One region of the Streptomyces sp. NPDC050211 genome, then DNA from elsewhere that is predicted to be linked to it. Evidence: riboswitches for the same ligand, from Rfam matches in the RefSeq annotation. Region 1 holds a riboswitch; each other region holds the start of a gene.
What was found. Region 1 has a riboswitch for thiamine pyrophosphate ahead of lanKC (class III lanthionine synthetase LanKC). Riboswitches for the same ligand answer to the same signal wherever they lie in the genome.
Positions count from the first base shown of each region.

Region 2: another riboswitch for thiamine pyrophosphate. It lies ahead of thiC (phosphomethylpyrimidine synthase ThiC); the one in region 1 lies ahead of lanKC (class III lanthionine synthetase LanKC).
Region 3: another riboswitch for thiamine pyrophosphate. It lies ahead of AB0I98_RS29050 (thiamine ABC transporter substrate-binding protein); the one in region 1 lies ahead of lanKC (class III lanthionine synthetase LanKC).

Region 1 is NZ_JBFALC010000025.1:67,347-69,605, reverse strand. It holds gene AB0I98_RS24325 (aldehyde dehydrogenase) at 1-98, shown strand, start outside; gene AB0I98_RS24320 (ferredoxin) at 103-336, shown strand; gene AB0I98_RS24315 (GYD domain-containing protein) at 414-734, opposite strand; TPP riboswitch at 856-1,038, shown strand; gene lanKC (class III lanthionine synthetase LanKC) at 1,163-2,259, shown strand, end outside.
Region 2 is NZ_JBFALC010000013.1:40,397-42,655, forward strand. It holds gene thiC (phosphomethylpyrimidine synthase ThiC) at 1-1,225, opposite strand, end outside; TPP riboswitch at 1,218-1,407, opposite strand; gene AB0I98_RS16345 (YibE/F family protein) at 1,479-2,259, shown strand, end outside.
Region 3 is NZ_JBFALC010000034.1:19,872-22,130, reverse strand. It holds gene AB0I98_RS29050 (thiamine ABC transporter substrate-binding protein) at 49-1,125, opposite strand; TPP riboswitch at 1,123-1,241, opposite strand; gene rlmN (23S rRNA (adenine(2503)-C(2))-methyltransferase RlmN) at 1,291-2,259, opposite strand, start outside.

The DNA.
Region 1 (2,259 bases):
ACAAGAACAGCGGGCTGGGCCGGGAGTTCGGGCCGGAGGGCTACGGCGAGTATCTCGAACACAAGATGATCCATCTCCCGGCGGGCTGGGAGGCGTAGCGCCATGGGCGACCGCTGGCAGGTCGAGGTCGACCGCTCCATCTGCATCGGCTCCGCCCAGTGCCTCCACCACGCCCCGGACGGCTTCCGCCTCGACACCGGACGGCAGTCCCACCCCGTCGACCCCGAGACGGACGCCAACGAACAGATCCTGGAGGCGGCGGAGAGCTGCCCGGTGGAGGCGATCATGATCACGCTGCTGGGGAGCGGGGAGCCGGTGTTCCCGCCGGAGGATTAGCGCGGCTGTCGTGGCTGCCGTCGCGCTCGAGGGCTGCGGCGGCGGTCCGGGCCGCTCATCCCGCTACCCGGGGTGAGTCAGGCGCCCGGGGCCCGGTACTCCACGTTCCGTCGGATCGCCTCGTCGATCTCTTCGGGGGAGAGGAGGACGACCGTGCTCGTGCGGACGCCGCCCGCCGCCGACGTGACCAGGCCGATGGCCGCCGCCGAGGTGTTGTCCGGGAGTTCCACCGTGACGTAGACGTCGTCGTCCCCGAAGGCCCAGTACTGCGACTCGAGCCGGCCCCCGAGTCCCTGGACCATGCGCTCGACGACCTGGCGGCGCGCGGCTGCGCCCTCGTTGAGCAGGCCCTTCAGCCCGTCGACGGTCAACCTGACCTTGATGAGGTACTTCGGCATCTGCTGGGCCTTTCAGTCGTGTTCACTCGTGTCTCAGTAATCACCTTCGTTCCATATTCGGAAAATTTCCATTCAGGGGGTTCCGTAGAGGCTTGGGCGTTTTATCCTAGTAGTAGGCCTACGGGACGAGTGAGGGAGTCCAACCGAAGTAGCCGACTCTGGCGGAAGGCGTGAGTCTCCGCCGTTGCCGACGTCGACGGTCGGGCTGAGAGGCCGGAAGGTCGTAGTAGTGGGACGACCGGAAGGCGACCCCCAGTTACCTGATCCGGGTAATGCCGGCGAAGGGAACCCGTCTCGTAGGTCATTCGTGTGCCATTCGTATGCCCGGGACCCGTGCATTTCGCATGTCGGATTCATGACATGTGCGACTGTCCGCCTCGCCGGGCGGCGTGGAACTCTCGAACCCACGCCGCCCCCGAGGAGGGCCGATGGACAGGCGCTACGAGATCTACTGTCTCGCCGACCGGATCTTCTACGAGACACCGGACCGTCTGTCCGCCGTCGGCGCCGCCTCCCTGTTTGAGGCCGCGCTGCGGCCGGTCCCGGAAGGCTGGCGGAGCTTCACCTCCGGTGACTGGCTTCAGCTCGCCCCGGTCGACGAGCACGGCACGCCGTGCCCCGGGCTCCCGGGCCAGGGCTGGAAGATCCACGTCTCGGCCTGCCTCGACAACGCCGAGAAGACCGCCGCCAGACTGTGGGACTACTGCGTACCGCGCGGCATCCCCTTCAAGCTCGTGCCCGGCGCCCAGCCGCTGCTCCTGCGCAACTCCAAGTACGCCAGCCGCGGTGACAGCGGCAAGTTCGCCACCCTCTACCCGGCGGACGAGACCGAACTCCACCGGATTCTCAAGGAGTTGGGCGACCTGCTGTCCGGCGAGCCCGGACCCGCCATCCTCAGCGATCTGCGCTGGAACGAGGGCCCGCTGTACGTGCGCTACGGCGGCTTCACCGAACGCCACTGCGTCGACGAGAACGGCGTCGTCGTCCCCGCCGTCGAGGACCCGGACGGCCGACTGGTCCCCGACCGCCGGGACCCCGCCTTCCGGCCCCCCGCGTGGGTGACGCTCCCGGAGTTCCTGCGCCCGCACCTCGACGCGCGGAACGCCACCACCACCCGCGACCTGCCGTACCGCATCGAACGGGCGCTGCACTTCTCCAACGGGGGCGGGGTCTACGCCGGCACCGATGTGCGGACCGGCGAGCAGGTCGTACTGAAGGAGGCCCGGCCGTACGCGGGACTCACCGTGGACGGAGCGGATGCCGTGACCCGCCTGGAACGGGAGAAGGCGGCCCTGGAGCGGCTCACCGGGCTGGGGGTCGCACCCGGAGTACGGGACTGGTTCACCCTCGGCGACCACCGCTTCCTCGTGATGGACTTCCTGACGGGCGGCACCCTCAACTCCGCGATCGTGCAACGCCATCCGCTGCTCCAGCCCGAACCGGACCCGGACGCCGTCGCCGCGTACACCCGCTGGGCGTTAGCGGTGCACCGCGCCACCGAGACCGCCGTGGCCGCCGTGCACGA
Region 2 (2,259 bases), on a different contig from region 1:
GGACATGTCCCGGGCCCTCGATCATGGTCTGTACGTTGAAACGCTTCGCGATCTGGTTGAGTTCCCCGAGAGTTCGGAGTTCCGCGAACTGCGCCTCGTCATTGGCGTCCGCGATGGAGCCGGGCCGCAGACCGTCGCCGAGCGAGTACGTGACGTCGTAGGCGGCGAGGATCTCGCAGAGTTCCTCGAAGTTCTCGTAGAGGAACGATTCCTTGTGGTGCGCCAGGCACCACGCCGCCATGATCGAGCCGCCGCGCGAGACGATGCCGGTCTTGCGGTTGGCGGTGAGCGGTACGAACGGCAGGCGAACGCCCGCGTGGACGGTCATGTAGTCCACGCCCTGTTCGGCCTGTTCGATGACCGTGTCCTTGTAGATCTCCCAGGTCAGCTCCTCGGCGCGGCCGTCGACCTTTTCCAGGGCCTGGTAGAGGGGGACCGTGCCGATGGGGACGGGGGAGTTGCGCAGCACCCACTCACGGGTCGTGTGGATATTGCGGCCGGTGGACAGGTCCATGACCGTGTCGGCGCCCCAGCGGGTCGCCCAGGTCATCTTCTCGACCTCCTCCTCGATGGAGGAAGTGACCGCGGAGTTGCCGATGTTGGCGTTGACCTTCACCAGGAACCGCTTGCCGATGATCATCGGCTCGATCTCCGGGTGGTTGACGTTCGCGGGCAGCACGGCCCGGCCCGCCGCGATCTCCTCACGGACCACTTCGGGCGAAACCTCCTCCCGGACGGCCACGAACTCCATTTCGGGCGTGATCTCGCCCCGGCGCGCGTAGGCGAGCTGGGTGACGGCCTTGTCGTCGCGGCTGCGGCGCGGCTGGCGTGGCCGTCCGGGGAAGACCGCGTCGAGGTTGCGCAGGCCGCCGCGCGGCGAGGTGTGCTTGATGCCGTCGTCCTCGGGGCGGACGGGACGGCCCGCGTACTCCTCGGTGTCGCCGCGGGCGACGATCCAGTTCTCTCGCAGCGGGGCGAGCCCCCGGCGGACGTCGGTGTCGACGAGCGGATCGGTGTACGGGCCGGAGGTGTCGTACAGCGTGACCGACTGCCCGTTGGTGAGGTGCACCTGGCGGACCGGCACGCGCAGATCAGGGCGTGAGCCCTCGATGTACGCCTTGTGCCAGCCGATGGACTTCCCGGCCTCCTCGCTGGTCGGAGTCGGCGACGGACCGTCCGTCGCGTTCTGCGTGGAGGCAGGCGTGCGTGTGTCCTTGATGGTCATGAGACCTACTCCCTACGCCGGCATTACCCGGTAACAGGTTCAGCGGTCGACGCAGCGGTTTCCGTCTGCCGCCGTTTCATGGGGAACATCACTCGAATCCGATGACGTTCCACGTGAAACATTGCGAAGACGGAGGTCAGCGCCCTCTCAGCCCGGTGCTCCGAGCTCCCGCGTGTACAAAGGTGCCTACACGCTAGCGTCAATTCGGGCGCGCTGAACAGTGGGCCCCGGCCGTTCTTGCGATGATCGGGCGGTGACCACGACGCATCAGTCCCCGTACCCACCGCCCGAGCCGCCCCGCGGCCCCGGCTCCGGAAGCGGCCCCGCGAACGGCAACAGCCGTGGAAGCGGGCCTGTTTCCGGCGGCGGTCGCGAGACTGGAGCCGGAACCAGATCCGGCGACTGGCATGAGCACGGGCCCGCCTCCGACGCCGGACCCGGCCAGAGTTCGGGGGCCGGTGGCGGCCACGATCACGGCGGCGGGGGCGGACACGGACCCGGGGGCGGCGGTGGTGGCGGACATGGCCACTCGCACAGTCACGGTCCCGCGGCGCCCGTCTCCCAGCATCTGCGCAAGATCATCGCGGCGATCCTCATCCCGTTCGCCGCGGCCGTGGTCGTAGGGCTCGCAGTGTTGTGGCCCGGCGGAGCGCCGCCGCACGAGCGCACCGGGGTCGGCTTCGACCGGCAGACGCAGCAGGCCACAGTCACCAAGGTGGACGAGGTCAGCTGCAAGGACGTCAACGCCTCGGGTGAGACCCCGACCGGTGACACCTCCACCGCGGAGGGTTCCTCGGCGCAGCAGCAGGCGAACGGCACCTGCAAGAAGGCGACGATCCGGGTCGACACGGGCAAGGACAAGGGCCGTACGTTCACCGAGATCGTGCAGCCGGACCAGTCGCGGCAGCTGGACGAGGGCCAGAAGGTCGTCGTCGCCTACGAGCCCTCCGCACCCAGGGACTTGCAGTACTCGGTCACCGATGTGAACCGTCGTCTTCCGATGATGCTGCTTGCCGGGATCTTCGCCCTCGCCG
Region 3 (2,259 bases), on a different contig from region 1:
GCCCGAGCCGCGTCGCGTACTTCCTGCGGACGGAGGCTACTTCGGGGGCTACTTCAGTACGAGCGAGGTCCATGACTTGACCCAGTCGTCACGGTTGTCGGCGATCTTCGCCGGGTCCATGGTCTCGGGATCCTCGGCCTGCGGACCGTACTTGGTGAACTCCTCGGGCACCTGGGCGCCTTCACGCACCGGGTAGACGAACATGTTCAGCGGCATGTCGTCCTGGAACGTCTTGGTGAGCATGAAGTCGAGGAGTGCCTTGCCGCCCTCGGTGTTCCCCGCGTTGCTCAGCAGCCCCGCGTACTCGACCTGCCGGAAGCAGGTGCCGGTCGCGACGCCGGTCGGCGCGGTGGCCGGCTTCGGGTCGGCGTAGATGACCTCGGCGGGCGGCGAGGAGGCGTACGAGACGACGAGCGGCCGGTCGGCCTTGGCCTTCTTGCCGCCCGCGGAACCGGAGAACTCCTCGTTGTAGGCCTGCTCCCAGCCGTCGACGACCTTCACGCCGTTGGCCTTCAGCTTCTTCCAGTAGTCCTGCCAGCCGTCGTCGCCGTACTTGGCGGCGGTCCCGAGGAGGAAGCCCAGTCCCGGTGAGGAGGTGGACGCGTTCTCGGTGACGAGGAGGTTCTTGTAGGCCGGCTTGATCAGGTCGTCGAAGGAGGTGGGCGGGGTCAGCTTGTGCTTGCTGAAGTACGCCTTGTCGTAGTTGACGCAGATGTCGCCGGTGTCGACGGGCGTGACGCGGTGCTCGTCCTCGTCGACCCGGTACTCGGGCTTGATCTGGTCGGCGCCCTTCGCCTCGTACGACTGGAAGAGGTCGTTGTCGAGGGCCCGCGAGAGCAGGGTGTTGTCGACGCCGAAGAAGACGTCGCCCTGCGGGTTGTCCTTGGTCAGGATCGCCTTGTTGACGGCCTGCCCGGCGTCGCCGTCCTCCAGGACCTTGACCTGGTACCCGGACTTCTTCTCAAACTCGGCGATGACGCTCTTGGAGACGGCCCAGGAGTCGTGGCTGACGAGCGTGACGGTCTTGGAGTCGCCGCCGGCGGAGTCGGACGACGATCCGCACGCGGACAGCGTGACGAGGCCCAGCCCGACGGCCACGGCTATGTACTTGTTCGTGGTTCTCATGAGTGAAGACCGAACTTCCTACCCAGAATGACCTGGGCGAGGTTCAGAGGGTCTGCGGCCCGCCGGAACTATGGCTGCCGCACTCTCAGCGCTGTGGCGCTCCCCTGTCGGAAAATGAATTGGATATGAAGTTGTACCGACGTCGATGTACCGACGTCGATCAGACTACCTCTCGGTGGCCGCGAGCTGACCACACGCCCCGTCGATCTCCTGACCACGGGTATCCCGGACCGTCACCGGCACACCATGCGCGGCGATCGCCTCGACGAACGCCTTCTCGTCCTCCGGACGGGAGGCCGTCCACTTCGAGCCCGGCGTCGGGTTCAGCGGGATCAGATTCACATGCACCGGCCTGCCCTTGAGCAGCCGTCCGAGCCGGTCACCGCGCCAGGCCTGGTCGTTGATGTCCCGGATCAGCGCGTACTCGATGGACAGCCGGCGCCCGGACCGGGCCGCGTACTCCCATCCGGCCTCGAGCACCTCGCGCACCTTCCACCGGGTGTTGACCGGTACGAGGGTGTCGCGCAGCTCGTCGTCCGGCGCGTGCAGCGAGATCGCGAGCCGGCACTTGAAGCCCTCGTCGGCGAACCGGTGGATGGCCGGGACGAGCCCGACGGTGGAGACGGTGATCCCGCGCTGCGAGAGCCCGAGCCCGTCGGGTTCGGGGTCGGTGAGCGCGCGAATGGCACCCACGACCCGCTTGTAGTTGGCGAGCGGCTCGCCCATGCCCATGAAGACGATGTTGGACAGCCGCGCGGGCCCTCCGGGAATCTCGCCGTCCCTGAGCGCCCGCATCCCGTCCACGATCTGGTGCACGATCTCGGCGGTGGACAGATTCCGGTCGAGGCCTGCCTGCCCGGTGGCGCAGAACGGACAGTTCATACCGCAGCCCGCCTGCGAGCTGATGCACATCGTCACCCGGTCCGGATACCGCATGAGCACCGACTCGACCAGCGTCCCGTCGAACAGCCGCCACAGCGTCTTGCGCGTGGTGTCCTGGTCCGTCGACAGATGCCGTACGACCGTCATCAGCTCCGGAAGCAGCGCCTCCTGCAGCTTGCCGCGCGCCGCGGCCGGGATGTCGGTCCACTGCGCCGGGTCGTGCGCGTACCGCGCGAAGTAGTGCTGCGAGAG